Regions from separate parts of the Laceyella tengchongensis genome, predicted to be linked through region 2. Evidence: riboswitches for the same ligand, from Rfam matches in the RefSeq annotation. Region 2 holds a riboswitch; each other region holds the start of a gene.

Region 1 (10,240 bases), on a different contig from region 2:
ATCATCATTTTTCAAATATTTTCCATCAAACCCAATTGAAGGAACATCTGTAGCGCGCCTGCTCCGCTCCTTACAAAAAAGCCAACTTACACTTCTGCCAGATAACTTGTACACATATATTAGAACAAATCTCTCCGTAAGGTTGGTATGCCATGGGTAAAACAATGACGAGAAGCCTCTCATATATCTGCGGCTTAATTATCAAATCGCTCGGCATTTCCTTGATCTTGCGCTCTGAATTGGGTGCTGACGCGTGGAATGGGTTCTTTGTGGCGATGTCGGAATGGATCGGCTTCACCGTCGGGTCCTGGCTCATCACCTGCGGGGTGCTGATTACGTTGCTAAACGCGTTTCTGTCCAAAAAAACGCCCAATCCACTGTCCTTGCTAACTATTGTTGTTTTGGGCTTTTGCATTGACTTTTGGTTGGACACATTAGATTTTCATCCCGTCCAACTTTTCTACCAAGTGCTCATTTTTTGGGGAGGTTTTTTGCTCGCAACTATCGGCATATCCATCTATGTGCAAAGCAAATACGCCTTGACCCCCGCTGATCAGTTGATGTATATACTGACTGAACGATATGCGATGAGCCTCACCGCCTCCAAAACAGTGATCGACGGCAGTGCCTTGTTGTTCGCCTTGGTGTTGCATGGTCCACTCGGCTTGGGAACATTTATTTACACCTTCTTGTGCGGGCCCTTCATCCAATTTTTCATCCCCAAGATCGAACGGCTCCTCTTCACCGACTCTCCAACCACCCGTTCTTAAAGCGCATGGGAACCTTGCTCCTTCTCCATACTACGAATATCCACGCATGAAGAAGGAGACTGACAACAATGAACCATCACCTTAAGCCCCCACCAACCCCTCCCCAACCTTGGCTCATTGCCCAGACGTTAGCTGATGTCTGGTTCTTTCATTGGCCTATCCCCGCCGCCGCCCTGCAACTGCACATCCCTGCTCCACTTTCATTGGATTGCCGTGACGGCACCGCATGGATCAGCATCGTGGCCTTTCGGGTACAACATGAGCGGTTGCGGTTTCTACCGCCCATGCCAGGCCTCTCTTCGTATCTGCAACTCAATTTGCGTACATATGTGACGTATGACGGAGAACCCGGCGTCTTCTTTTTGAGTTGCGATGTCAGCAGCTGGTTGCACGCCCTGGCCGCCCGGATGATGTGGCGCCTGCCCTACCTTCCGTCTCGCTTACGTTTCACCGCGCATGGCCAACACACTTCCCTCATCTGTGAACGGCCAAACCTGTTCACACCGGCGGCCCGATTTGCGGCGCAAATGCACCAATCCCCCAGACCCGCGCCCATCCAACCGGGATCACTGGCCGATTGGCTGACTGCGCGTTACTCGCAATACCTAATCATCCGTGGCGCCCTCCACCGCGGGGATATTCGCCATGCCCCTTGGCCTTTGCAGCCAGCGGAAGGGGTTATTCACGCCAACACTTTGCCAACCTCCATCCAGCTTCCCGCCTTAGACGAAAAACCCCTATGCCATTATGCTTCCAGCGTAACCGCCCATGTGTGGCCATTTGTGCGGTTGGGCACCGGCAAACATCAATAAACCCCGCAACCGGTTGGGGAGAGAAAATTTCTCTCGCATCAAGCAACCGGGGCGGGGCACCTTCATTGCGCAAAAGCAAGATCTTTGACAGAGATAAAAGATTGATTATTCAAATAACAATTGAAAGAATATATAATCAGTATATAACCTGTGAAACGGAGCCGATCACTTTGAGCCTAATCGTGATTTGGGGAGATGAAAGCAGTCAGAATGCTCACAAATACATGGTGTTGGGCACTATTTGGCAACGCGCGGACACGTACAAAGCGTTAGAGGCGGATGTTGCTCGCATGCGGCGGCAACTTGGATTTAACCGCGAGTTTCACTGGAATGAAATGAAAAAATACCATCGAGATGCATATATCGCATTCATCAATCTGTTTATCAAGCACATGAGGCAAGGAAACTTAAAGTTTCGAGCCCTCATCGTAGACATGTCGGACAAAAAAAACGTAAAAGCTGGCGATAACAAAGAAACGCATTTTTACAAAATGTTTTTCTGGTTGATCTATAAATGGTTGGCTCCTGAGCATCATTATGACATCTTTTTGGATCGCAAAAGCAACTCCGTACCCGGAAGGTTGCAGGATTTGGAATATTATTTGAACCGGAAAATGGCCGCCGACTATATCCAGCTCATTCGGCAGCTCCCCTCAGGGGCCAAGCAACCCATTGCCTATCCCTTGATTGTGGTACGCCGCGTCGAATCGCGAGACGGCACCCAAACACCTTTACAAATGGCGGATGTCCTGGCCGGGGCGATTGCCTATGTCCGCAACGGACACTACGAAAAAGCCGTCACCAACCGTTCGCACAATCCCAAACGGGCCGTGGTAGACCATCTCGAGGCACAGCTCGGCTTTTCGCTCAAGGACTGTCATGCTCGCAATGAGCATCAAGGGTTTAACCTTTTTTGCTTCAAAAGATAAATAGCGGCGCCCCATTCCCTATCCTGTGCCAGGGTGTTGGACCCGCACATCGATTTCCGCACGACCGAAAAGTCATGGTTTCGGGAGATGGTGGCGCCGACGCTCCAGTATATGCACTCAGTAATTTTATTATACGTCAATTCCAAACCGTTTCAAAACGATTTTTCTAAACGGGTGCATTTACTTCGCCCCAAACTGTCCCGTTGCGCTCCACACTTCGTCTAATGCGGAGCGAAATAGCTCGTCCAATTGCGCCGTCGACACCCCTTCGGCCACCGGCATTTCCCCGGCCAGTTTTTCAAGATGCGCGATCTGTTCCTCCAGAAAAGCGTGAATGCTTTCCACCCGCGCCCCTACGTCCAACTCGTCACCCGCTTTTTTGCGGACCAACAAGGCGTCAATGTCGGCACGAAGCCGGCTCCCCTCCGGAATCAGTTCCTCCACCAACTGCTCAAATACAAGCGGCGGCATCGTCTGGTGCTTCTGAATCCATAAACAGCCCAATACCGGGCGCAGTACATAAAAATATTTTTTGATTTTCACGCGTTCCCCTGTCAGATACCCACGAAAATTGCCCTTGGCCATATGTAGGTAGTGATAAATGGCAGCACGTGGGGAAAACGCCTTTTGCGCAAGCTGCCGCAAGCGCTCTGCTACGGTGTACGCTTCGTGGTATTGGATCGGGGAGTAAAGCCACTCCAGCAACGGGGGATTGGACTTTTTAAACAGCTTCAGCGCTTTGCGCAACTCCCAACCGTTGATGTCGAGCATGTCGTGAATAGGGCATTCGATCACATCCCGTTTCTCCTCGATGGATAAATACCAAGCAACGGGATGGACATAGAGAAAACGCACATCATAGTCGCTATTCTGAGATGGGAAACCCCACGCCCGACTGCCCGATTCACAGGCATACAAAATCTTGACCCCGTGTTTTTCCTCTATGTGCCGCAACTCGTCCAATATCTGACGTTGATGTCCTGTCATTTGTGAATCCCCCCTTTCAACCAAAACCTGACAACCAACAAATCGTTGACATTTACATATAATCATTTTACTATGGCATAAGGAAATCGACACGCAGTTCGTATGCATGTAAAAACGGAATAAGTAAGATCGTCTTCTTATCAAGAGAGGCGGAGGGACTGGCCCTGGGAAACCTCGGCAACGGACTCTTCTCATGGAGAGTGCTGTGCCAAATCCAGCAAGCGATTAGCTTGGCAGATAAGAAGAGTGTGCTTATAACCATAAGACCTCTTCTTCCTGTTGTGTGTAGAAGGGGTCTTTTCAGTTTTCCGTTTCCAACCACAGAAAGGGGTTATAAGCATGAAACAAGCCAATCCATGGGCATTGTTGCCCTTTGCCATATTTCTGGCCTTGTTCGCCGGCGCCGGGCTAGTGACCGGGGACTTCACCAAATTCCCCGTGTTGGTCGCCGTCCTGATCGCGTCCGGTGTGGCATTTCTGATGAACCGTTCCTTATCCTTAAACGAAAAAACGGCGCTTTTCTGCCGTGGAGCTGGACACGACAACATCATCTTGATGGTGATTATTTTTCTGCTCTCCGGCGCTTTTTCTTCAGTAGCCAAAGGGATGGGAGCTGTCGACGCCACCGTCAACTTAGCTCTTTCCATTCTACCGCAAAACCTGCTGATCGTCGGTATGTTTGTGATTGCCTGCTTCATCTCCCTGTCGATGGGGACTTCCATGGGGACGATTGTAGCTCTGGCGCCCATCGGCGTCGGCATCAGCGGGCAGACAGACATTCCGGTGGCCTTGGCCATTGCGGCCGTGATCGGTGGTGCTATGTTCGGGGATAATTTGTCTGTCATTTCCGACACGACGATCGCCGCGGTCAACTCGCAAAACGTCAATATGAAAGATAAGTTCAAAGTGAACTTTTTCATCGTGTTGCCCGCCGCCCTGGTTACTGTAGCCATCCTCACCTTCTTAACGCTGGGTGGACAAAGCCATGTCGCCACCGACCAAGTGGCATGGGTTAAAACATTGCCTTACTTGGCTGTATTGATCGCGGCGTTGGCCGGCGTCAATGTGCTACTCGTATTGACGGGCGGAATTGCGTTTGCCGGAGCCATCGGCCTGTTGGACGGTTCATACACCCTGATGAGCTTCATCAAAGAGATCGGCACCGGCTTTGCCGGAATGCAAGAACTCTCCATATTGGTTCTCCTGATCGGGGGCATGGTGGAATTAATCCGTCACCATGGTGGTATTGACTTCTTGTTGCAGGCGATCACCCGCAACATCCGTTCGAAAAAAGGCGCTGAATTCGGCATTGCCGGCTTGGTTTCGGCCACCAATCTGGCCATCGCCAACAACACCATCTCCATCATCATTGCCGGGCCGCTGGCCAAAGAAATCGCCGAACGGTATGAGATCGACCGCCGCAAATCAGCCAGCTTGCTGGATATTTTCTCCTGTTGCATCCAGGGCTTGATCCCGTACGGCCCGCAACTGCTCGTGGCCGCGGGTGTGGCTTCGATCTCCCCGCTGTCCATCATGCAGTACAATGTTTATCCGCTGTTGATCGGCATCTGCGCAGCAATCTCCATTTTGGTCGGCTATCCACGGGCCAAGGGAGTCCAACCCGCTGTACAAAAAACAACATTGCCGGCCAACCAATAATATTTACCCCACCTCATGACAAAGGTGGGGTTTTCTTTTGGTTTGAGCCTTCCTCAATCACCAAAGAAACGCGGCAAATAAGCCCGATGCGCCTCCAACAACTCATCCAAGATCTGCTTGGCGACCGCATCCGAAGGCACCAACGGATTGATGACCATCGCCAACAACGCTGTGCGATAATCTCCTGACACAGCGGCGTCGACAGTGACGCGCTCAAACGATTTGATCTGTTGCACCAATCCGCGGACGGCAACCGGCAACTCACCCATCACGAGTGGGCGTGGACCTTCTCTGGTGATGACGCAACTCACTTCCACCGCTGACTCATCAGGGATGCCGGCAATCGCACCCTGATTGCGGGTGTTAACCACCTGAATGTCCCGCTTATCGGTGTAGATGGAACGCATCAACTGCACCGCCGCTTCACTATAATAGGCACCGCCACGCCCCTCCAATTGCTTCGGTTTGACGTTCAGATTAGAATCTTGGTACAACGCAAACAGTTCGTCCTCCAGCCGTTTGACCACCTCCGCCCGGGTGCCGGTTTGTGCCGCTTCTCGCTTCATCGCGGCCAGCATGGTGCGCGGTTGATAATAATATCGATGATAACCGCAAGGAATCACCCCTAGCGCTTCCACAAACTCCGGCACCCACTCGACACCAGTCAATTGCCGGATCGTCTGTCCATCTTCGCCGCGCCCGGCCAGCATAGCAATCACCCGTCTAGAAATGTCCTCTCCATCAAGGGTGGTCTTCAAACCGTAGGACATGTGATTCAAACCGGCGAAGTCGATGCGCACCCGTGCTGGCTCCACATTGAGCGCCATGGCGATCCCCCTGCTGATGCTGATCGGGCCGTTGCACAAGCCGATCACTTTGTTGATCCGGCTATGCCGCAACACCGCTTCTGTCACAATCCCCGCCGGATTGGTAAAGTTGATCAGCCAAGCCTCCGGGCACAATACCTCCATCTCTTCGCAAATGTCCAGGATCACCGGAATGGTGCGCAAGGCTTTAAACAGACCGCCGGGCCCATTGGTCTCTTGTCCGATTACATCATATTTTAAAGGAATCGTTTCATCTTTGATCCGTGCCGCCAACCCGCCCACCCGAAACTGGGTGATGACGAAAGCAGCGTCTTTGAGCGCCGCTTGGCGATCCAATGTCCAATGAATCGTTATCGGCGCTCCCGCCTTGTACACCATGCGCTGGGCAAGACGCCCAATGATCGCAAGCTTTTCTTTCCCTTCTTCCACATCCACCAGCCAGACCTCTTTCACCGGCAATTCATGCTGCCCCTTGATGAGCCCATCGATCAGCTCCGGCGTGTAGCTTGAGCCCCCGCCGATCACCGCAATCTTCAACCCATTACGCATACAGCATCCCCTTTCACCCGCTTCATTTCTCTTCCCGGAGTCATCCCCCTTGCCCTTGGCCAATAACTGCGACTTCTAGGCCTTTTCCTTACCGAACCACAGCCCACTGCCGGTGTGCAACCAACTAAATTAATCAATCTTATGATCCGTTCAAATAATAGATGAATTAAATTATTTGATATAAAATTAAATATATTACGTCATTAGCATATATTTTCGGGGGTGAAAAGCCGAGGTTTCAACGCACCCAACAACACCGCTATGCCCGCAGGCTACAGGCATTTGTGATTAGAGTGTGTCTGATGAATAGGCCAGCGGCTCCAAAACCATTTTCTTTCACGCGTGGCAAGGCGCTCCTCGAGAAAAGGTTTTTCCGCCGCTTCTTCCCTACCAACTTGATTTGCCAGACACCCCTAGTGTTTCATCACCCGTGAATCCACATCAGAGAGAGGGAACATCATGAGAAAAAATAGGTTCAAATGGCTGTCGCTGTCGACCGCCGTCTTGCTGTGCACGTCCGTCCTCACCATCATGGGTGGCGGCCAATCTTCTGTTGCGGCGAATGAATCACAACCACACCAAAAACGGGTTGTTGTCAAACTCAAAGATCACCTCGTCCCATCCTACCAAGATGGCGTGGAAAAAACGATCCGTGCGAAAGACAAAACCGCTTCCCTGCCCAACTTAAAGATGGAGCGCTTGTTCCGTTCCATCGAGCCGAACCGCTTGCACAACATGATCCATGCCAAACAGGCAAGTCCCGATCTGATGCAATATTATGCGGTAACGGTTCCCAAAGGAATGGATGCCGAGCAATTAGCCAAGCAGTATGAACGTTCTTCCTTGGTGGAATTGGCTTATGTCGAAGGCACTCCAGTGCAACCACCAGCAGTCACTCCCCAAGATGACCCTCGCTCGGGAAACCAAGGATATCTGAAGCCGGCCCCAGAAGGGATAGACGCCCATTTTGCTTGGACCAAAGCCGGCGGGGACGGCAGTGGCATCACTTTTGTCGATTTGGAGCAAGGGTGGGAATTGAACCACGAAGATCTGGCAGCCAAAAGAATCCAGCTGATCTCCGGGGTGAACAAAGCGTACCACAGCCATGGCACTGCCGTGCTGGGTGAAGTGGTGGCGGTGGATAATACCCTCGGCGATATCGGCATCACCCCCAACGCCACGGCCAAAGTCGTGTCACAGTGGCGCACCCAATCCACATACAGCACTGCGGACGCTATTTTGAGCGCGGTCAATACCATGAAGCCAGGCGATGTGCTGCTGTTGGAAGCTCAAACAACCGCGCCGGGCTACAATACGTATTTGCCCGTGGAAGTGGAGCCGGCTGTCTTTGACGCCATTCGCACGGGAACGGATCGAGGCATCACGATCGTAGAAGCGGCCGGCAACGGCGCCAACGACTTGGATGCATATAAGGATAGTCAGGGCAAATACGTGTTAAACCGCAACAGTCCCGATTTCCGTGATTCGGGAGCGATCATGGTGGGCGCCGCCAGTTCCGGCACCGTGCATAAACGCTTGTCATTCTCCAACTACGGCAGCCGCATTGATTGCTACGGTTGGGGAGAAAACATTGACACCACTTATGGCAACTTGGGTGAGACCAATCGTTATACCACCAGTTTCAATGGAACTTCCGGTGCTTCACCCATTGTGGCCGGTGCAGCTGTCGCCGTACAAGGGGCCGCTTACGCCAAATATCAGAGCCATTACTCTCCGGCCACCTTGCGGAGCATCCTGAGCAATCCTCAGTTTGGAACCCCATCAGCCAATCCGTCTACTGATAAGATCGGCGTAATGCCTGACTTGAAAAAAATCTTATACTCTTTCTAACACAATGAATAAGACCCCTTAACAAGGGGTGAGCTTGATGACAAACCCCTGGATCTTTTCGTGAGAAAAGGGCCAGGGGTTGTATTGATCTTTATTTCAATTCAATACGACAAAAAAGCTGTTGACCGGTTGACGGATTTGCCTGATGGTTGTAATCCGTTGATAGGCAATTATTCCTTTTTGGCCACCCAAATCGTCCAATAATCTTGTTCGACAATTTCCTGTGTGCTGCGATTGCACAAGCGTTCGCTTATATACTGAACGAGATATTCCAATTCCGGATCTGACAGTTCGTGCAAAATGGACCGACCTGTTCTCGCTAATAGATCCTTCTTGAGTTCTTCAAGACCGGTGTAAGTTTTTCTTGTCTCACATAATGGATGTTCGTCAACGGATCGAAAACCCACCTTTAGTAAGGCTTCCTTAACTGTTTTGCCATCATGCCTTCGTTCGACTTCTATGTCGATAAGTCTTGGGTATACTTCGAAGAAATACCCTCGAATATGATTCTCACTCGGTGGTTGCAAAGTATCCTCGATGGTGCGGTTCTGCACGATGAAAATGCCGCCGGGTTTCAATAACCTGTAAGTCTCACGGAAACACGATTCCAAGTCCGACAGATGGTGAATGAGTGCCCTTGCTAGGATCACATCATACGTTGAACTTGGCAGGTTCGTATCAAGTACATCCCCTACGACAAAGGTGATTTGGGGATAGTCCTTACAGTTTTCTGCGGCGCCTTTGATCATCTCCCTAGAAAAATCGATTCCGGTAACATGTTTTGCTCCCATCTGGGCAAACGCCTTGCAGTAAATCCCACCACCGCACCCCATATCCAAAACGCGTTTGCCTTTCACATCCACGATATTTCGGATGGTGGATATCCAAGATAAGTAAGCCTGACGTGCAGCATATGTGAAACGGTTGTTCTTAGAATGAAAGTCAATCGGCATGAAACACTCCTCCTCGTGCGGCACAGTATGAAAACACTGACGTAACAGAGATTATAAGGCTCGCGTTCTCCATTTTTTGCGAAAAAAAACAGTTTTCTGACCTTTAAAATACGTTCGTGGTCAAACATGCTCATTCCTTCGGGGTAATGGGAAGCTTTGTATTGCAATTATTTTTGGAGTAATCTATGGAGTGATCTATTTCATTGTCAGGTTTTTGCCTCTTCCCAGCTGATGTGAATTTATGGTTTCTATTTCTATCCATTTAATGTTTCGCCCCTTCGTCCTTTGCCCTTGATGTTATCTTCTTATTTCGACAAAAAAACCGCTGACTTTTCTACCTTTGTCAGCAGTCTCACCCCTTAACAAGGGGTCATTTTTTCTTTCCAAGCGGCGCAATCTCACTTCTAACAAACTTCCCGTCTACCAACACATGACTAATATGCTCCTCAAACCCTTCCCCCGTCCGCACCCGCTCGAGCAACGCTGGCGCATGCTCTGGACTCACATCACGAAACCACGTCCCTTGGGGATAAGCGATGACGACACAAGCGTCTTGGCAACGCCCATTGCATCTCGTCCGTGACGTGTGTATTTGTCGATCTAGGCCCAAGAGGGAGATTTCCGCACGGATTGCCTGCGTCACCTCTTCCCCTTGCCGTTTCATACAACTTCCACCATTGCAGATCAGGAGATGATGTTGCAACTCCGAAAAATCCCATGTGCTCACTTAATCACCTTTTTGCACCGGCTTAATAAGAATGATTATGATTTAACCAATAACCTCTATCTTTCTTTATATTGCAATTACATTATAACTTTGTAGTTCATTCTATTTCAACAAAACAGGATCAATTATTATTTACATAGATATCAGAACAAGTTATGATAGACCTAATTTGACGC
Region 2 (10,240 bases):
ACTACTTCCATATGCCGTTGTCTTTAGATTGATAAGGGAATAATACACTTTCACGCAGATCATTGTCAATCATATTCATTCATTTCGGATGCGATTAGTTTCATTTGGCAATTCTTTAGATTGTCTTCTGAAAGTCCATTCTGTAGGGAAGGTGTTTTAATATAATTCTGGGCGTCGGTCGCTGAAAATGGGGATGCGCTTGCGGATTTGTAGAACCTGCGCAAGATCGATCTCCGCCAGCAGGGTTTCTTCAACAGGGCCTGCTTCGGCCACGATCTCTCCCCAGGGGTCGATGATGAGCGAATGGCCGGCAAAGGTATTGTCGGGATCACTCCCCACACGGTTGCACGCGATGACGTAACATTGATTTTCGATTGCCCGGGTGATGAGCAGATGGCGCCAATGGGCAAGCCGTGGCATCGGCCATTCAGCGACGACGAACAGCACCTGTGCCCCAGCGACGACATGTTTTCTGATCCATTCGGGAAAGCGAATGTCATAACAGATGACCCCAGCGCAAGGAATGCCATCTAGCGCGAAGGAACCCATTTGTTCGCCGGGCTGTAGGTATTTCTCTTCGTTCATCAGGCGAAAGAGGTGCACTTTGCGGTATTCACCCACTTGTTTACCACGGCGGTCAAAGGCGATGAGTGTGTTCCAGGTGCCGTCTCCTTGTCGTTCGGCGACTGAACCGGCAATGATGTGCACGCCGTGTTGCCGAGCGAGCTTGGATATGAACGCTTTTGTCTTCATTGCCATCGGATCAGCGATCTCATCCAAACGGGTCAAATCATAACCAGTGGTCCACAATTCCGGCAAAATGATCACATCCGGCTTGTCGGCGGCCGCGGCGGCAATTTTTTGTTCAGCCACGGCCATGTTTCGTTCCGGTTGCCCGAAGGCGATATCCATTTGGATCACAGAACATTTCCATTTCATAGGAGATGCATCCTCCCAAAAAAGACTTTGACAGATTCCCCACAACGATATAACATAACTGATTAGAATTTCAAGAACATTTCCCAGAGAGTGGATGTGAGAATCTTGAGCAAATTTCAACGTGCGGAAGCGTTGGATCGCTTGCCGGAGCAATTTTTCGCCCGCTTGGTTGGTCAAGTCGGCCGTCTGCAGGCGCAAGGGCATGACGTGATCAATCTGGGTCAAGGCAATCCTGATTTGCCGACTCCCCCGCATATCGTGGATGCGTTAAAGCGGGCTGCCGATAATCCGCAACATCACAAATATCCGCCGTTTCGAGGCCACGCGTTCCTCAAGGAGGCGGTCGCGCAATTTTACTTACGGGAGTACGGGGTGAAGCTAAATCCCGAAACGGAAGTGGCGGTGCTGTTCGGTGGCAAAGCAGGGCTGGTGGAGATCTCGCAATGTTATCTCAACCCCGGCGATGTCGCATTGGTGCCCGATCCGGGCTATCCCGATTATTGGTCGGGGATTGCCATGGCTGGCGCTGAGATGGCGCTCATGCCGTTGTTGGCTGAAAATCGGTTTTTGCCTGATTTTGCAGCCATTGATGAGCAAGTGTGGGACAAGGCGAAGCTGATGTTTCTCAATTATCCCAACAACCCGACAGGCGCCGTCGCCAACGCTGAATTTTTCGCCGAAGTGGTGAATCGGGCTGAGCGGCACGATGTGCTGGTCGTTCATGATTTCGCGTACGCCGCAATCGGTTTCGACGGATCGAAGCCGATGAGCTTTTTAGAGACGCCGGGTGCCAAAGAGGTAGGCATTGAGATTTACACGATGAGCAAAACCTACAACATGGCCGGTTGGCGCATTGGATTTGCGGTAGGAAATGAGCAGGTGATTGAGAGCATTCAGTTGCTACAAGACCATTTTTATGTCAGCCTGTTTGGCGCCATCCAGCAGGCAGCGGCGACCGCGCTGACGGGTTCGCAGGATTGTGTGCGCGAATTGGTGACCACATATGAAAGACGTCGCGATGCTTTTATCGACCGGTTGCGCGAGCACGGATGGCAGGTGGAAAAACCGGCCGGCTCCTTTTTCTGTTGGCTTCCGGTGCCGGAGGGGCATACCTCGCTGTCGTTTGCTAACTTGCTGTTGGAACGCGCCCATGTCGCCGTCGCTCCTGGGCTGGGCTTCGGACAGGCGGGGGATGGCTATGTGCGGGTGGGCATGCTGGACAGCGAGAAGCGCTTGATTGAGGCTGCTGACCGGCTGGCGTTGTGTTGCCCTGCGAAAAACGGATTGACATAGGCGAATGGTTATGTGATAATGACGGGGAAAATTGAAAATTGAAACGGAATTATGTTATTTCTCTCATCAAGAGCCGGCGGAGGGACGAGCCCGATGAAGCCCAGCAACCGACCGTAATGCCATCGCGAGATGGGGCGCCCGATAAGATCAGGGAGCCGTGGTCCATAACCACGAAGGCACGGTGCTAATTCTTGCAGCGAAATCAGCTGAGAGATGGGAGGAAGTGGAGTCTGTGGATCATCCCTTCCTCGCGAAGGGTTTTTTTATTTGTGAGGAGTGAATGGTATGGGTCATGTGGTGGCGACATATCTTGTGCATGAGCAAAAAGCCGACTTGCACAAAAAAGCGGAGAGCATCGCACTGGGGCTTACGGTCGGTTCGTGGACCAACTTGCCGACGATTGAACAGGCTCAATTGGAGCGACATAAGGGAGAAGTGGTGGAAGTGGCCCTGCTCCCGACTGACGGCGAGGGCACAAAAGGGCTGATTCGAATCAAATATCCTGCGGCCAATTTCTCCTTAGACCTGCCAGCGATCTTGACCACGGTATTTGGCAAGCTCTCGCTTGACAGTGAAATCAAATTGGTGGATCTCACCTTCTCCCCGGAGGTGGCAAGCGCCTTTCCAGGACCGCGATATGGCATTGACGGCATTAGGGAAACGCTCGGCGTGACGGGCAGGCCGTTGGTGATGAGCATCTTCAAGGCCATGTTGGGCCGGGATCTGTCCTATTTCCAACAGCAGTTGCGCGAGCAAGTCCTAGGAGGCATCGACTTAGTCAAAGATGATGAGATATTGTTCGACAACCCCCTGACCCCTTTTAAAGAGCGGATTCGCGCGGCCAAGGAAGTGCTTGGCGCCACAGAGGCGGAAACAGGGCACAAAACCTTGTACGCGGTGAATCTGACCGGACGCACATCCGAATTGAAGGAAAAAGCGAAGCGGGCGGTTGCATGGGGGGCTGATGCCCTGTTGTTTAACGTGTTTGCCTATGGGCTGGATGTGCTCACTGAACTGGCGGAAGACGAGGAAATCACGGTGCCGATCATGGCTCATCCCGCCGTTTCTGGCGCGTTTACCGCTTCATCCCGTTATGGTATAGACCGGGCGCTTTTGTTGGGCAAGCTCTTGCGTATGGCCGGGGCCGACTTGGTCTTGTTCCCATCCCCTTACGGAAGCGTTGCGATCCCTCAGCAGGATGCGTTGGCGATTAAAGAGCATTTGTTGGCGGAATCGGATATCCACCGCCGGGCGTTCCCTGTTCCTTCTGCCGGGATTCATCCGGGATTGGTACCTGCGCTGGTGCGGGATTTCGGCATAGATTGTGTCATCAACGCGGGAGGCGGCGTACATGGTCACCCTGACGGAGCAGTGGGCGGCGGCCGCGCGTTTCAGCAAGCGATTGAAGTGGTGTTGGCTGGTGGAGAACTGAGTGACGTAGACGATGCCCGGCCGGAGCTGGCCAAGGCGCTAACTTTGTGGGGAGGAGCGGGGCGGTCATGAGCAGGCAACCGATCTTGTTTTGCGATTTCGATGGCACAGTGACAGAGACAGACAATATCATCGCTATCATGAAAAAGTTTAATCCGCCCGGTTGGGAGGCGATCAAGGAGGATGTGCTTGCCCAGCGCCGGTCGATCCGTTCAGGCGTGGGGCAAATGTTTGCCATGTTGCCCTCTTCCTTGAAAGAGGACATCGTGCGGTTCGTGCTGGAACATGCCCGCCTGCGCAGTGGATTCCCCGAGTTTGTCCGTTTTGCCCAAGACCATGGTATTCCGCTGTACATTGTCAGCGGAGGCATTGATTTCTTTGTCCATCCCATGCTGGAAGGGCTTGTAGATCAGGCCAACATTTACTGCAATGGCAGTGACTTCAGCGGGGAGACGATCCGCATCTTGTGGCCCCACGCCTGTGATGAAAGCTGCCAAAATGATTGCGGCTTGTGCAAACCGGCCATTCTGAAACAGTATCCCAAAGAGCGGTACCATCGCATCGTCATCGGCGATTCCATCACTGATCTAGCCGCGGCCAAACAGGCAGATGAGGTGTTTGCACGCGATTTCCTAGTAAAGAAATGTGAAGAGTTGGCAATTGCCCACACACCATTTAACACGTTTTACGATATCATCTCATCCCTTGAGCAAAAGGGGGTTGTCGCATGAGTGTAGTGGCCCGAAAATGGCAGGAGTTGGCTGAAATCAAAGAAGAGTTGGCCGGCCGGGACTGGTTTCCTGGAACCAGCGGTAATCTGTCGATCAAGGTGAACGACGATCCGCTGCTATTTCTAGTCAGCGCCAGTGGCAAAGACAAACGCAAACGGACGATGGAAGATTTCCTGCTAGTCGATGGCGAGGGAAGGGTGGTGGAAGACACCGGATTAAAGGCGTCCGCGGAAACCTGTATCCATCTGGAGGTGTACCGCAACACGACCGCGGGGTGTTGTTTGCATGTGCATACGGTAGACAACAATGTGGTGTCTGAGCTGTATGCAGAGCAAGGGTTTGTCACTTTTCGCAATCAGGAACTGATCAAGGCGTTTGGTATCTGGGAAGAGGATGGCGAGATCACCGTACCGATTGTGGAGAATTTCGCCGACCTTCCCACGTTGGCCAAAGAAGTGGCTGGGGTGATCGAAACCAACACCAAAGCGGTGTTGATTCGCAACCATGGCGTCACCGTGTGGGGCAAAGACGGATTTGAAGCGAAGAAACATTTGGAAGCATTGGAATTTCTGTTTTCTTACCATTTAAAAATGTTGATGTTGCAACCGCGGTGGACGGCTTCCCCCGCGACTGCGGCTCACGCATAGGAGGAATGGATCATGGCAGAATTGCGTTTTCATGACAACGATCAGAGAGTGAGCCACCCCGATGAGGTGAGCGCATATTTGAACAGCCAAGGCATCATTTATGAAAAATGGGACATTACGAAGCTGCCCGCGCGGCTCAGTGAAAAATACAATTTGGACGAGGAAGAGAAAGCGGAGATCATCCAAACGTTCCGAAAGGAGATTGATGATTTGTCGGCACGGCGGGGCTATGTGACTGAGGATGTGATTTCTTTGTCCAACACCACCCCCAACTTGGATCAGCTATTGGAAAACTTCAAAGCCGAACATCACCACACCGATGATGAAGTGCGGTTTATTGTGAGCGGCCACGGCATTTTTGCGATTAAGGGGCAGGATGGCCGGTATTTCGATGTAGAGCTGGAACCGGGCGATCTGATTTCGGTGCCGGAAAACACCCGCCATTATTTTACGTTGATGGCAGATCGGAAAGTGGTGGCGGTGCGCATCTTTAAAACCAAAGAAGGTTGGACACCGATCTATTAACCAAAAGCAGCTTCCCTCATAGGAGAGAAGCTGCTTTTTTCGTAGATTCACAACTGAAACGAAGATTCCCCGTCTTGGTGATCCAAGTCGAGCGGATGGCTTAATGTGTCTGGTTCGTCATTCAGCTTTTTCAAACAAGATTGGCAAACCAAGACGTTTTTACCTTTCTTCGTCAAACGAGCTTCGTATTTGGCGGCCACTTTTCCGCAGCTTTCACACAGATACGTTTTTTTCATCAGTGATCCCCCCGTAAATACTCATCAGTTTACATGCCATGCAAATGGGAGTGAGCCCGAACGGTCAGCTGGGAAAGCATCCGAGTATAATAAGAATTATTTTCCCGGAACATTTTCTGCTTAAACCAAATTGTATCGATCATATTTGAAAAATTTTTATGCGTGTGTAAATGATTCGTTTCGTTATAATAAAAGTTAGTGATATCTTATGACTACATAAATTCATTGGCAGTTCGGCCATGGTATAGGAGTGTTTTGATGATGGAACGCAAATGGGAAAACATCTCGCAATGGTTGAAACAGGAAGGGGTAGAGATGGCGTTTGTCCATTCCACGCCGAATGTTTTCTATCTCACCCGTTTCTTGTGCGATCCCCATGAACGGTTGATGGGCGTCTTTCTGTTTCCGGAAGCGGACCCGTTCCTCGTTTGCCCAAACATGGAGAAAGCACGGGCGCGGGCGGCTGGCTGGACTGAACAGATCATCGGTTACGATGATGCGGAAGATCCGTGGTTGATGATTGGCGAGGCGCTAAGCAAGCGGGGAATAGAGCGCAATGCCACTATTGCGGTCGAAAAAGAGTCGTTGCCCTACGCTCGTGCAGAAGCGCTACTCGGCGTCGTGCCTGGGGCATCTTTCACGGCAGTGGACGCACTGATCAACCAAATGCGTTTGGTGAAAAGTGCGGATGAGCTGGCCATTTTGAGACAGGCAGCTTTGATTGCCGATGAGGCAGTGCAAGTGGGCTTGGATGCACTGGGGCTGGGTCGCACCGAGTTGGAAGTCGTGGCTGAGATCGAATTGGCCATGAAGAAAAAAGGAATCCGGGAAATGTCCTTCCCCACCACCATCCTGTTCGGAGCTAACTCCGCTTTGCCCCACGGCACACCTGGCGACCGGCCGCTGAATAAAGGCGACTTTGTCCTGTTTGACTTGGGCGTCGTGTTGGATGGTTATTGCTCTGATATTACGCGCACGTTTGTATACCAGGAAGCCAGCGAGGAACAACGCACCATCTATGACGCCGTGCTGACTGCGCAAGAGGCGGCGATCAATGCGTGCCGCCCTGGTGTGCGGATGGGTGATGTGGACTTGGCAGCCCGCAACCTCATCAGCGAACGCGGTTACGGCGAGTATTTTAACCACCGCCTCGGCCATGGCTTGGGGATTGGTGTGCATGAATTTCCTTCGATCCATGAACGGAACGACGACCCGTTGTTGACCGGCATGGTGTTTACCATTGAGCCGGGCATTTATGTTCCGGAAGTGGGCGGCGTCCGGATTGAAGATGATGTTCACATCACGGCGGATGGAGTGGAGTTGTTGACCCGGTTCCCGAAAACGTTCCAAATCATCGATTGACGATAGGTAAACCATATCACGAATTGCCAGCGGCGCACTACCAATTTGTCAGATGATGTGACAAGCGCGTTGCAAATGGCGCCAAGAGGAGGCGAGCATTTCGGAATAGGATGCCCTGTTTGCCGCCTCTTTTTGGTTTACACGGGATCACAAAACACCAAGTTGAAAGGGGGCGCGGCTGTGGTGATCACATTTTATCGCGTGAACGATCCATATGGCTGTTTTTCCAATTTTTCCGCACATCCGATCGTGCTAGATGGGAAGGAATGGCCAACAACCGAGCACTATTTTCAGGCGCAAAAGTTTGTGACGACGGCACCAGATTATGCAGAAAAGATCCGATTGGCACCGTCCCCCATGAAGGCTGCGCAATGGGGGCGTTCCCGAAAAGCGCCTTTACGGCCGGATTGGGAGTTGGTGAAAGACGATGTGATGCGGCGTGCGGTTTATGCCAAGTTTAAGAGCCATCCGGAGATTCGTGACGTTTTGTTGGCGACGGGTGAAGAGAAGATCGTGGAGTTGACGACCACGGATATGTATTGGGGCGTCGGCAGTGATGGTACGGGAAAAAATCGATTGGGCGTCATTTTGATGGAGGTGCGTGAGCGTCTGCGTCAGGAGTTGACGTAGTCCACATGGCCAACGACAACGGCTGGCTTGTTCGCTGTTGCTTGCCGAAACGTGTCATGGGTTGTTCACTATCACCTGCTCTTGTGACCTGCTAAAATAAAATGGTGAGATCATGAAAATGGGGTGTGCGGTGAAAAACAATCATGCGCGTTGGTATCAACACACATGATTGTGAAAGAATAGACAGAACGGAAGATGTGGGGATGATTCTAGAAGCGTGCGGGGCACGCCAATTGTTGGGAGATGCACCGGAAGGTGCCTGATGTGATATACTGATTCTAGAATCCCTAAAAAATGAAATCTTGTGCAATCATGAATATAAATGCACGTGTAAACGTTTTGTAGGTAGGCTAACAAGACAGCAGGGAGTGGACTTATGCTACAAATTGCTTTGGATTTTTTGGATAAATGTGGAATGTGGGGGCTATTTGTGGCCACGGCGATTGAAGCGTCGTCGTTGCCCTTTCCAGGAGCTCTTTTCGTTCTGATCTACGGTTACCTGATGGATGTTAGCCCATGGACCCTAGTCCTGATCTCCGCTATCAATAGTTTTGTATACGTTGCGTTCAGTTTAATTCCTTTTTATCTTGGCACCCGGATTGAGAAGTTTTCCAAAAAGAAATTTGACCAGAAAAAGATTGAAAAAGCGCAAATGTGGTTCAAAAAATACGGGGAATGGAGCATCACCCTGTCTCGCCCAACCGGGTTTGGCAACTATATTTCTTATATTTCGGGTATGAGCCGCATTTCACTGTGGCGCTTTATCGTGTTTAGTTATCTGGGGGTTTTTCCGTGGAACACCGTTTTGCTGTTTGTCGGGCGAAAGGGGAATTTGGACACGGTTCAGCATTTTCTTAATCTCATGCAGAAGTTCGGTTACATTTTGGCAGGAGTGGTCGCCTTGGCGTTTGGCGTCTGGTATCTCTTTAAAAAAAATAAGCAGAGAACGCAATGTGAAAAAGGCTGAACTGGCAAAGGGGCCAACGGAGCATGTAAAAACCAGCGAACATGTTGTTCGCTGGTTTTTTAGTCGGCAGGATGGCATTGGTCTTGCCAATGATCCAGCATGCAACTAAAGCGAGGAAAAAGGTGATGGCTTCGAGTTTATGTGAAGGCTTGATGAGAACGGGAAGAACCGCTTGCATCCTGCATTCATAACCAGCAAAATAAGAGGGAGACAATGGAGTTGGAGGAATGGATACATGGCAACATACCGATTGGAACGAGTTGGAGAAATGCTTGAAGATAAAGGATACAATGTGATAGAGACGGAAGCGGAAGAGGTGATTGCTTGGTTCCAGTACTTGTCCGACGCTGACTTGTTTCTGGCGGTTCTCGCCGAAAAAGAGCGGATGGATGCGGAGAAGGGACAACCTTCGTAACAGTGAGCCTGATGAATCACCACCGCGTCGGCACGTGTGGATGCTTCTAGGATGTGTCTGGCAAATCAAGTTGGTGGGGAAGAAGCGGCGGAAAAACCTTTTCTCGAGGAGCGCCGATGCAAAGTGAAGCGGAAGAGAAAATGGTTTTCGGGCTGCTGGCCTATTCATCAGACACGCCTTAGTCAGATCGGCGAATGTCCGGTCTTTTTGTTTTTTGCAACCCTTGGTTGCGCTGTGATATATTTATTGCCGACAAGTCTCAAGGTGGACGGTGTGAGATGTGCTAAAATTCATGGTACCTGATCTGTTTGCACAGTCGATATACGTCATTGATTATGAGGAATTAAAACGGAGAGGTGTCAGGGGAATCATTGTCGACTTGGACAACACGTTGGTCGAATCGACGCGACCTGACGCCACCCCGCGGTTAGTCACCTGGCTAGATGAGTTGCGGGATATGGGTTTTCATGTGATGATTGTGTCCAACAACAACCGGACACGTGTAGCCCATTTCGCTGATCCGTTGGGGCTTCCGTACATCCATGCGGCGAAAAAGCCTTTGTTGTCCGCTTTCCGAAAGGCGCTGGAGCGGATGGGCACCAAACGGGAGGAGACGGTGGTGATCGGGGACCAGTTGTTAACTGATGTGTTCGGCGGCAACCGCATGGGTTTGTATACCATCCTCGTTGCGCCGGTTTCAAACATCGATGGGTTCTTAACGAGAATTAATCGCCGTGTGGAGCGCTTCGTGTTTAGCTTGCTGAAGCGGAAAGGCCATGTGCAGTGGGAGCGTTCCAATAAAGGTGAATCAACGTAGAAAGCAAGGTGGAAAGACGATTGAACGACATGCATGAGTTTCGTTGCGAAGGATGCGGGGTCGCTATTCAGAGCGAAGACCCCAAACAGGTTGGTTATGCCCCGGCTCAGGCGCTCAATCGGGAGTCGGTGTTGTGCCAGCGGTGTTTCCGCATCCGGCATTATGGGCAGATTGAAGCGGTGGAGCAAGAACCTGATGCGTATTATCGGTTGTTAGATGCGATTGCATCGACGGACAGCTTGGTGGT
Region 3 (10,240 bases), on a different contig from region 2:
GAAGAAGGAGTACGGCGGGCGGTCTGCATCAAGTGTCGCCTCACATCTGCCGGTGTGTATTCGGGATGCAATTGCCATACCAAGGCGGCGACGGCAGCCACTTGCGGAGCGGCAAACGAAGTTCCATTCTGCATGAGCGGATTTTCTTCGGGTGTCAAGCGAATATTTTCCCCCGGCGCGACCAAGTCAATTCCCGGCCCCCAATTGGACGTGGGATCATGCCGGCCGTCCTGGGTGGCAGCTCCTACCGCCAACACGGTGGGATAAGCCGCCGGAAAGTACAACGGGTGATCAAATGCCAGGCGCCCCTGTTCATCATACTTGGCGTTGCCCACCGCCGCTACGATCAACACACCTTGCTGCTCCGCCTCAGCGACAGCCTCAGCCAACGCTGGGTGGTGACGCCAACTCCCTTGAGCCAACACGATAATCCGGGCCTTACGTGAGATCGCCTCTCGGATGCCGGCAATGGTGCGGCTCATTTGGCCATCACTGCCATCTTCCATCACTTTGACCGGCATGATCCGGCCTTTTCCCATGGGCGTTCGCCATTGTCCCGCCCCCCACACAGAAGCGATTACTCCTGCCACTTTCGTTCCATGACCCATCCGGTCGTGAGGTGGTTCATCCGGGAAACGAAGATTGACTCCAGGTACCAAATAGGATCGCAACAGGGGATGCTGCAAGTCGACTCCTGTGTCCACGACCGCTACTACAAACGGGTCCGTCCCCAACGAACCACTTCGCCGCATGAACGCTTGCCATGCCTCCGGCGCTTTGATCTGATCCAGAAACGAAAGCCGAAACGCATCGGGTTCTTGCGCCGGCAACGGCTCTCGCTGACCTGCCTGCTCCCGCGCCCGTTCTGATCCGCCAGATGACACAGAGCCCATGACAAATACAATCGCAAAGATCGATCCCGCAAGCATTCGGACAAATATCATCGCTCTCACCAAAAAGTCCTATTATTTTCAAAAACAGCACCACAAATTGGGTGGAATATGTCGAATAAATCCGATAGAATAATTAATTGTAAACAGCTTTCATTATTGTTTTTCAGTTTGAATTTAATTGTTTGTAGTCTAGTAACATTCTAAATAGAAAGAAAAATATCCTTTTATTAAGAAAGACAGGAGAGGTCACTAAAACCAAACGGCAAGTGGGGATTCAAAGATGCAAAGAGTAAACGACAGCCGCATTGACCGTGTCAAACAAAAACGGCGCAAAAAATGGACATTCCGTATCATTTCCATCGTCACTGTCCTCGTGTTGGGATTCGGGCTGTACTTTGGTTCGCAAATTTGGGGCGTTTTCGCCAACAGTGGCAAAGAACTCAAAAAGTCCGACCTGCGCGATAAAGAAGTCGAAATCAAAAATGAACCGTTCACTGTGCTTTTGCTCGGAACCGACCAGCGGACAACGCGCCCCAATGATTGGCGGGCTGATGTCATGATCTTGGCCGCCATCAATCCCAAAACTAAAACGGCCAAAGTGGTAAGCGTTCCGCGCGACACCTATATCACCATCCCCAACTCCGGTGGTGTAAAAACGAAAATCAACGCGGCTGCTTACTATGGTCGCCAATCGGGTGTGGGCGATGTGGAAAACGTCCGCAAAACCCTAGAAGAATTGCTTCATGTGCCGATTGACTACTACGCACGCATCAATTTCCAAGGGTTCGAAGACATTGTAGATGCATTAGGCGGCATCCAAGTGACTCCCAAGTTCAAATTCACCCAAGCGATGATCGGTGGAGGCTACGCCAAGTTCTACCCAGGAAACACTTACACCCTCAATGGAAAAAAAGCACTGGCTTACGTGCGGGAACGGCATGAGGATCCCCGGGGCGATCTGGGGCGCAATGAACGGCAACGGGAAGTCGTCTCCCAACTGATCGACAAACTGGCCAGTTTCGACGGGGTAACAAAGTTTAGCGAAGTGTCGAAAGCGGTTGGCAAAAACTTCGAATACAGCTTCGATATCACCGATTTCCCAGCTCTGGTGAAGATTTACCAAGGGATTCCGAAACAGAACATCGAAACCATACAAATAAAAGTATTTGACGATAAAGTCCCTGGTTCCGGCGCAGTGTTGCGCATTCCTGAAGAAGAGAAACAACGGATCAGACAACTATTGCAAAAGCAATTGGAGTACAAGCCCAAAGAAGGGCAATTGAATAATGGGAACAGTGACGTTGACGGCACGGCAGACAGCGGGAGCGATGGCAACTAGGGAGGCCATCACTCCCTTTTCTTTTTCCATCCATATGCGGACAGCAACACAAATAGACGAAGCACGTTTACAAACCGCAAAACAAAGGGAATGATAACGATACGAAGGGATTTTAGTTCCGGCAGATTAGGCACAATATTCCGCCTTCTTTTATCTTATCCGAGACCCCCAGCTTCAGCAAATACCGCAAAGAGAGGTATGCGCCATGAACAAAGTGGATCAGCGCCGCGCCCAGCGCAAACGGCGCAAAAAATGGTTCAAATATTTGGCCGTAGCAGTCACCCTGTTGGTGTTTGGCTTCGGCATTTACTACGGATCACTGCTGTGGGGCGCCTTGGCCGACAGCAGCAACCGCTTGGATACCTCAGCCTTGCGGGACCAAGAAGTAAAAATCAAAGAAGACCCGTTCACCGTCTTATTGATCGGTACCGACCAACGCACCAACCGGCCCAATGATTTTAGGACCGATGTGCTGATGCTGGCCGCGATTAATCCGAAGACACAATCCGTACTGTTGGTCAGCATTCCCCGGGACGTCTATATGACCATCCCCAACTCCGGTGGTGTGAAAACACGCATCAACGCCGCCCCCTTCTACGGTCGGCAATCGGGGGTGGGCGTGGTGGAAAACACGCGGGAAGCCGTGCAAAATCTGCTTCACATTCCCGTCGATTATTATGCGATGATCAACTTTCAAGGGTTTGAAGACATTGTCGACTCCTTAGGCGGAATCGATGTCAACGTGAAGCAATCCTTCTCGCAAGCGATGATCGGCGGAGGCAAAGCGGTCTTCCAGCCGGGGATGATGCACCTCAACGGCAAACAGGCCCTCGCCTACGTACGCAATCGCAAAGACGTCGCCGGTGGGGACTTCGCCCGCAATGAACGCCAGCAAGAAGTCATCGGCCTGTTGCTGGACAAATTGGTCAGCTTCGACGGCATCAGCCAATTTTCAGAGATCACATCCACTCTTGGAAAAAATTTTCAACATGGGTTCCGGATGGACGATATCCCTGCCTTGATCAAAGTGTATCGTGAGATACCCAAACAAAACATCCATAGCATCCACATCAAAGTGGTCGACATCAAAGTCGGCAGCGCAGATATGCTTGACATCCCACAGCCTGAAAAAGAGCGGATTCGCAAAATGCTCCAGCAACAATTGGAATATCAACCGAAAGCGGAATGGCTCGACCAAACCGATGACAATCCCTCACCTGATGCAACAAATTAATCACAAGAATGTCAAATTTCTTCAACGCTCTGTCCATTGCGCCTGTAAAGAATTTCACTATAATCAAGTTATAATCTTTCCCCGTATCTAAATTCTCTGTATGCATTTTTATATATAAAATCTAAATACTAAAGTTACCAAGACTAATTCATTCATGTAAGGAGCAGACAATGTCATTTGATAAACAAACACCCCCTCCACACAACAACCGCAAGCGCCTAATTCAGCGCATCGCCATCCTTCTTCTGCTTATCGTGGTCGGTGTCGGAATATATTTTGGCACCCAACTTTGGGGCGTCTTCGCCAAAACCGGAAAACCATTGAAAAAATCCACTTGGCGGACGGAAAAAGTGGTCCTCGAGGAAAAAGACCCCTTCACTGTGTTGTTAATCGGTACGGACCAGCGTAGCACCGACCCTAACAATTGGCGTTCCGATGTCTTGATCTTGGCTGCTGTCAACCCCAAAACCAAGTCAATCAAATTGATTAGTATTCCCCGGGATTTCTATGTCAAGATCGCCAATACGGAAGTGAGAACCAAAATTAACGCCGCCGCAGCCTACGGTCGGATGAAAGGGATCGGCGAAGTAGAAAATATCAGACAAACAGTAGAAAATATTTTCCATGTTCCCATTGATTATTATGCCAAAGTAAACTTCCAAGGCTTTGAAGATCTTGTCGATGCTTTAGGCGGCGTCGATGTCAATGTGAAACAGCGATTCAAGCAGCGTGCAATCGGCGGGAAAATGATTGTTTTCGAACCAGGGCCGCGCCATTTGAACGGCTCTGAGGCCTTAGCATATGTGCGCAACCGCAAATCATTTGCCGAAGGAGATTTTGCCCGCAATGAACGCCAACGGGAGGTCATCTCGCAATTGATTGACAAAATGACCAGCATCGACGGCGTTACCAAGTTTAACGAAGTCACCAAGGCAGTGGGCAATAACTTTGACCATAGCTTCCATTTCAAAGAAATCCCTTCTCTAATTAAAACATATCGGGAAATTCCCAAAGAAAAAATTGAAACTGTCACCTTTGAAGCCTATCCTAAAATGTATGCCCGCTCCGGTTCGGTCGTCATCATTCCCAAAACGGAAATCCAACGGCTTAGCCAAATTCTGCATCAACAATTGGAGTACAAGCCTGATGACGACATGATCAACAAGACCGAAGGGGAAGAGATGGAACCTCCTGCTAATCGGTGACAAAGAGAAAGCGATGGCCGGCAATCCTGCAACCATCGCTTTCTCTTTGGCCTGTTCGCCCAATTCCCCTATAATAGGGTGGAAGGGTGTGATACGAACGATGAAACCAGACAGCTATCTGACCATTGCCCCTTATGGGGAAACAGAAATCATCATTCAGAAATCTCGCTTCATTTGTCGTGCTAAACATGTGGCAACCGAAGCGGAAGCCGTCCAATTCGTACAGGAAATTTCCAAGAAACATTGGGATGCGACCCATAATTGCTACGCTTATCACATCACAGAAACCACGCAGAAATCCTCCGATGACGGAGAGCCTGCCGGAACGGCGGGAAGACCCATCCTTGAAGTGATCCACGCCAAGCAGTGTTTGTATACCGCCGTCGTCGTCACCCGCTATTTTGGCGGAATCAAGCTTGGCGCAGGAGGATTGGTGCGCGCTTACAGCCAAGGAGCCGCGGCGGCAATTGAAGCGGCAGGGCTCGTCAAACGGATGATGCATCAACAAGTGGTAATCACATTTGATTATTCTTTCATGGGCAAAATGGAACATGAATTGCATCGAACCGGTTATTTGTTGGAAACGCCGTCCTTTGCCGACAAAGTGAGTTGGGCCGTTTGGACGCCACTAGGCGAAGAACAAAAACTGATTGAGCAAGTAACCAACTGGACCCACGGTCAGGCGGTACTATCGCTCGGTGAAGCCGAATATAAAGATGTACCTCTTTAAAGACCGTCTAAGTGGGGACATTATCGCGGATTCCGCTACCGGTTAAACAGTGAAGAGCCACACCCTGTAAATGGGGTGTGGCTCTTCCAGCTTTAAAACGCCGGCACGACAGACCCGTTGTACTTTTTGAGGATAAAGTCTTTTACCTTTTGCGAAGTGAGCACCTTCACCAATTTTTGAACGCGTGGATCATTTTCATTGCCTTTTTTCACTGCCAATACGTTGACGTACGGAGAATCTTTCCCTTCAATAAACAGAGCATCTTTCAACGGATTCAGTTTTGCTTGCAAGGCATAATTGGTGTTGATCACTGCAAAATCGACTTGATCCAGCATGCGTGGCAACGTCGCGGCTTCCAGCAACTTGAATTGCAGGTTTTTCGGATTTTCTTTGATGTTTTTCAGCGTTTTGTCACCTTCGCGATTGTCCAGCTTGATCAAATTGTTTTGATCCAACAGAAGCAAGACGCGTGTGATCTCACTGGTTGCGTTAGGTAGAGCGACCGTGGCTCCGTTTTTCAGTTCACTGATGTCTTTGATCTTGTTGGAATACGCGCCCATCGGCTCAATGTGAACCCCGGCCACTTTCACCAAGTGATACCCTTTTTCTTTGTTGGTGGCTTCCATCCAAGGGATGTGTTGAAAGAAATTGGCGTCGATCTGCCCTTCTTCCACACTTTTATTCGGCAACACATAATCTTGGAACGCTTGGATCTTCAACTCCACTCCCTGCTTTTCCAATTCCGGTTGAACAAACTTCAGAATTTCCTCATGCGGAATGGGCGACGCCCCCACCGTCAACACTGCCGATTCATCTTTCTTACCGCAACCCACGCCAAACGCGGCGACCAATGCGACCAAGCCCGTCGCAATCCATCTTTTCATTTTCATCATTGCCATCCTCCCATGCATCATTTTATTTAATAAAATCGATCAGAATAGGCGGATTATGTTGCGTCTACTTGCCCTGCTACGGGAAATCCCCGCTTCGACCGGCTCTTCTACTCCATTCACCGTTTGTCCAAGCGACGAACCAACCAATCCCCTACCATTTGAATGATCTGCACCATCACAACCAACAGCAAACCACAAATATACAACATGCCATCATTGAACGATTGGAAGCCGTACCTAAACGCCGCATCTCCCAAACCACCTCCGCCAACAATCCCTGCCATCGCCGAGAAGCTGATCAAGGATACGCAAGTGACGGTCAATCCGGAGACAATAGCCGGCATCGCTTCTGGCAACAGCACTTTCCAGATAATGTGCAAACGGGAAGCCCCCATCGCTTGCGCCGCTTCAATCACCCCGCGGTCAATTTCCCTGAGAGCAGTCTCCACCATTCTGGCGTAAAAAGGTGCCGCACCAGCGATCAATGGCACGGTTGCTGCTGTGGGCCCGAGCGTGGTTCCCACCAAAAACTCCGCGACAGGAAATAAGAAAAGGACTAGGACAATAAACGGTACAGCGCGGAAGATATTCACAATCGTGCCCAACGTTCGTTGCACCCACATATTCTCCCAAAAATAACCGCGATCCGAGACGGTAAGCATCACTCCCAAAGGAATTCCCAGAAGCGCGGTGAACAAAGTGGATATGCTCACCATATACAAGGTTTCCCCCAGTGCGACGGACACTTGGTTCCAATCAATACCGGTCAACATGCCCGCTCACCTCCACTCAACACTTGGCGCACGGCCTGCATCTGCGCCTCTGTCCCATCAACCCTTACGCGCAAGCGGTCATCCTGTTCTCCTGCAATGGCCCCGCTGACAACACTAAACCGAATCCCATGCTTCTTAGCCAATGCCACCAACTTATCCGCATCACCAAGCGGCAATTCAACCACTTCCCCTGACGCGTCATCGTCTTGGGTACTAGGCTGCAGCTCTTTGACAAACTGTTTAGTCAACGCCTGTTGTGGTTGGCTAAAGATGGAGGAGACCATCCCCGTTTCCACGACCCGGCCGTTTTCCATCACCGCCATCTTGTTGCAAATCTGCCGCACCACACTCATTTCATGCGTGATCAACACCAAGGTGATCCCCATTTCCCGATGAATCTCCTTGAGCAGTTGCAAAATAGATGCCGTGGTTTCTGGATCTAGCGCGGATGTCGCTTCATCGCACAAGAGAATATCCGGCTCATTGGCCAAAGCCCGTGCAATGCCAACCCGCTGTTTTTGTCCTCCGCTCAACTGGGAAGGGTATGCGTCAGCACGTTCAGCTAGTCCTACCCGCTCCAAAAGCTGATCGACTCGCTTGCGAATCTGCTCTTTCGGCAACCCTGCCACTTCTAGCGGAAAAGCCACATTTTCGCGAACCGTCCGCGACCAAAGCAAGTGAAAGTGTTGAAAGATCATGCCGATCTTCTGCCGTGCCTGGCGCAATTCTCTCTCTTTTAGGCGGGAAATCTCTTTCCCATCCACGATGACTTCACCCTTTGTCGGCATCTCCAGCCCGTTGATCAGCCGCAACAGCGTCGATTTGCCCGCGCCGCTATAACCTACGATGCCGAAGATGTCACCTCGGTTGATCGTCAACGTCACCCCGTCCAGCGCAGTCACGACCGAACTCCCATCGCGCGCCGGATAGGTCTTGACAACTTCTTTAATCTGAATCATTAAGGCTTCACCACCTTTATTAAGCAATAAAAAAATCCCTCTGCTCTGAAGATGGCAAGAAGGGATACGTCTATTGACACACCTTTCTCTCATCTGTCAGAACGAATCTGCAGGAATTGGCACCTTTCTGATGGATCTCAGATGGTTGCCGAGGGTTCAACGGGCCTGGTCCCTACCCCTCTCTTGATAAGAGAATGTTGCTGTATTCAATTATTAACATATTAACTATTGAGTTATAAATTATCATAATAAAAGACATTATGTCAATCGTTATTTATGGCTGGAAAATCTTAACCATCCACACGGGAGCAATGTCACCTTTCATTGTTACAGGAAATGTTTTTTGTTCACGGATTTATCACATTTTTACCACGAGATTACATTTAGATAACAATACGGCTACTCCCCACTAAATCAGCGGAAGCTGGCGTATAATAAAGACAGATCCTCAAATTGAACTGCTGGAGGTGCCCAACATGGAATACACGGTTGTCGGAAAATCGTTTTGGATTGGTGTGTTGAACGCGACATGTTTAAGTATCCCATTGTGGCTTCTCTTGTACTTCGGCCTAAAGCTGATTTTTTAAATGAGGCAACATCGTTGGCGCACCATTAACAAACTGACTACATCCTGGGAAACCAGGCTGATGGGTATATAAAAACGGGTGGCTTTTGCTTTGATTTAGCAAAAGCCACCCGTTTTCTCATTAACGCGCCCCATTTCCGGAGATCACGATCCAAACGGTTTTAAGCAAAATTTGAAAATCCATCTTAAACGATTGATTTCTGATGTACTCCAAGTCCAGTTCCAACTTTTCAGCAGGGGTCGCCTCATATCCACCGTTCACCTGAGCCCAACCCGTCAATCCCGGTTTCACCATCAACCGTTTCTTAAATCCCGGAATCTCTTTGTCAAATTGCTCCGTGAACATCGGTCGCTCCGGACGCGGGCCGATCAAACTCATATCCCCGCGCAGGATGTTGATCAACTGCGGCAGTTCGTCAATCCGGGTTTTGCGGATGAACTGGCCTACACGAGTGACGCGCGGATCATTCTTGGCAGCCCATTGCGGACCGTTTTTCTCTGCGTCCGTACGCATCGAGCGCAATTTGAAGATGTTAAACGTTTTGCCGTTTAAACCGACCCGCTCCTGTTTGTAGAAGATGGGACCTGGTGATTCCAATTTGATCGCGATTGCCGTCAAAATCAACACTGGTAGAGTGAAGAGCAATAACCCAATGGAAAACACGATTTCAAACCCGCGCTTAAATGCCAAATAGAAAGAGGCGGGCGTTTTCATTTCTCCGGAGAATGCGCGCGAATTGCTCTCGTAGGCTACTTTTGAACTCATCCGCAAACCACTCCTGCTGTGTATAGTATCAAATCACAATTATTTTCGGCTATCGACTAACTTTACAAAAATGACAGTAACATTACAGCAATGTTTCAAACCGATTACTGTTACCAAGTATACTGTAATCTTTCCACGTTGACAATAGCCGAATTGTGAAAAATGAAATCTTCATGGCCCGTTCTTTCAAGCATAGGGTGTGCGGGTTCTTTATTAGTGTTTACTGTTCCTTGCCCATTTTACGATATTCCGCTTGGTAATATGCGTAAGTTTTGGCCAATCCTTCCCTGAGGCTCACTCGCGGCTCCCAATCGAGCACCCGACGCACTTTTTCATTGTTGAAATAGCTGTGCTTGATGTCTCCCGCCCGATCCGGACCGTAGTTCACCTCATGCTTCACACCTGCGATTTCATCAAAGAGGCGAACCACTTCATTCAAAGAAGTGCTAACCCCAGTCCCCACATTTAACACTTCGCCGTCCCCGCGCTCAATCGCGCTGAGGTTGGCTCGAGCGATATCCTCGACATAAATGTAGTCACGGGTCTGTTCACCATCACCAAAGATGGTAAGCGGTTCACGGCCCAGCACCTTGTCGATGAAGATGGAGATCACGCCCCCCTCACCACGCGGATCTTGGCGCAAACCGTAAACATTGGCATAGCGCAAAACGGTGTAATTCAAGCCGTACAGATGATGGTACACCGACAGGTAATGCTCCACCGTATATTTGGAAACGCCATATCCGGACAAGGGGCCGATCGGATGGCGCTCATCCACAGGAAGGTAAGCAGGCGTGCCGTACACTGCGGCCGAAGAAGCGTAGACCACTTTCTTTACACCAGCCTTACGGCAACCCTCCAA

The links. Region 2 has a riboswitch for S-adenosylmethionine ahead of QQZ12_RS05725 (2,3-diketo-5-methylthiopentyl-1-phosphate enolase). Riboswitches for the same ligand answer to the same signal wherever they lie in the genome.
Region 1: it holds a riboswitch for S-adenosylmethionine, as region 2 does, so the genes downstream of both, QQZ12_RS02035 (Na+/H+ antiporter NhaC family protein) here and QQZ12_RS05725 (2,3-diketo-5-methylthiopentyl-1-phosphate enolase) in region 2, are expected to answer to the same signal.
Region 3: it holds a riboswitch for S-adenosylmethionine, as region 2 does, so the genes downstream of both, QQZ12_RS11860 (methionine ABC transporter ATP-binding protein) here and QQZ12_RS05725 (2,3-diketo-5-methylthiopentyl-1-phosphate enolase) in region 2, are expected to answer to the same signal.

The regions. Positions count from the first base shown of each region.
Region 1 covers NZ_FXTU01000001.1:419,368-429,607, reverse strand. Annotated here, with positions in the region: gene QQZ12_RS02055 (YczE/YyaS/YitT family protein) at 153-770, shown strand; gene QQZ12_RS02050 (YqjF family protein) at 839-1,582, shown strand; gene QQZ12_RS02045 (DUF3800 domain-containing protein) at 1,753-2,511, shown strand; gene QQZ12_RS02040 (nucleotidyltransferase domain-containing protein) at 2,692-3,498, opposite strand; SAM riboswitch class I at 3,633-3,742, shown strand; gene QQZ12_RS02035 (Na+/H+ antiporter NhaC family protein) at 3,838-5,157, shown strand; gene QQZ12_RS02030 (6-phospho-beta-glucosidase) at 5,211-6,533, opposite strand; partial or broken gene QQZ12_RS02025 (S8 family peptidase) at 7,422-8,372, shown strand; gene QQZ12_RS02020 (class I SAM-dependent methyltransferase) at 8,555-9,337, opposite strand; gene QQZ12_RS02015 ((2Fe-2S) ferredoxin domain-containing protein) at 9,708-10,001, opposite strand.
Region 2 covers NZ_FXTU01000002.1:431,494-441,733, reverse strand. Annotated here, with positions in the region: gene QQZ12_RS05735 (carbon-nitrogen family hydrolase) at 157-939, opposite strand; gene QQZ12_RS05730 (pyridoxal phosphate-dependent aminotransferase) at 1,045-2,232, shown strand; SAM riboswitch class I at 2,293-2,452, shown strand; gene QQZ12_RS05725 (2,3-diketo-5-methylthiopentyl-1-phosphate enolase) at 2,518-3,735, shown strand; gene QQZ12_RS05720 (2-hydroxy-3-keto-5-methylthiopentenyl-1-phosphate phosphatase) at 3,732-4,394, shown strand; gene QQZ12_RS05715 (methylthioribulose 1-phosphate dehydratase) at 4,391-5,041, shown strand; gene QQZ12_RS05710 (1,2-dihydroxy-3-keto-5-methylthiopentene dioxygenase) at 5,054-5,566, shown strand; gene QQZ12_RS05705 (hypothetical protein) at 5,614-5,802, opposite strand; gene QQZ12_RS05700 (M24 family metallopeptidase) at 6,064-7,164, shown strand; gene ybiA (riboflavin biosynthesis intermediates N-glycosidase) at 7,345-7,794, shown strand; gene QQZ12_RS05690 (DedA family protein) at 8,171-8,761, shown strand; gene QQZ12_RS05685 (hypothetical protein) at 8,997-9,176, shown strand; gene QQZ12_RS05680 (YqeG family HAD IIIA-type phosphatase) at 9,469-9,993, shown strand; gene yqeH (ribosome biogenesis GTPase YqeH) at 10,023-10,240, shown strand, end outside.
Region 3 covers NZ_FXTU01000005.1:185,665-195,904, reverse strand. Annotated here, with positions in the region: gene QQZ12_RS11895 (S8 family peptidase) at 1-944, opposite strand, end outside; gene QQZ12_RS11890 (LCP family protein) at 1,174-2,232, shown strand; gene QQZ12_RS11885 (LCP family protein) at 2,438-3,466, shown strand; gene QQZ12_RS11880 (LCP family protein) at 3,637-4,671, shown strand; gene QQZ12_RS11875 (YigZ family protein) at 4,772-5,401, shown strand; gene QQZ12_RS11870 (MetQ/NlpA family ABC transporter substrate-binding protein) at 5,494-6,285, opposite strand; gene QQZ12_RS11865 (methionine ABC transporter permease) at 6,411-7,067, opposite strand; gene QQZ12_RS11860 (methionine ABC transporter ATP-binding protein) at 7,061-8,026, opposite strand; SAM riboswitch class I at 8,113-8,219, opposite strand; gene QQZ12_RS11855 (sugar transferase) at 8,734-9,378, opposite strand; gene QQZ12_RS11850 (NAD-dependent epimerase/dehydratase family protein) at 9,599-10,240, opposite strand, start outside.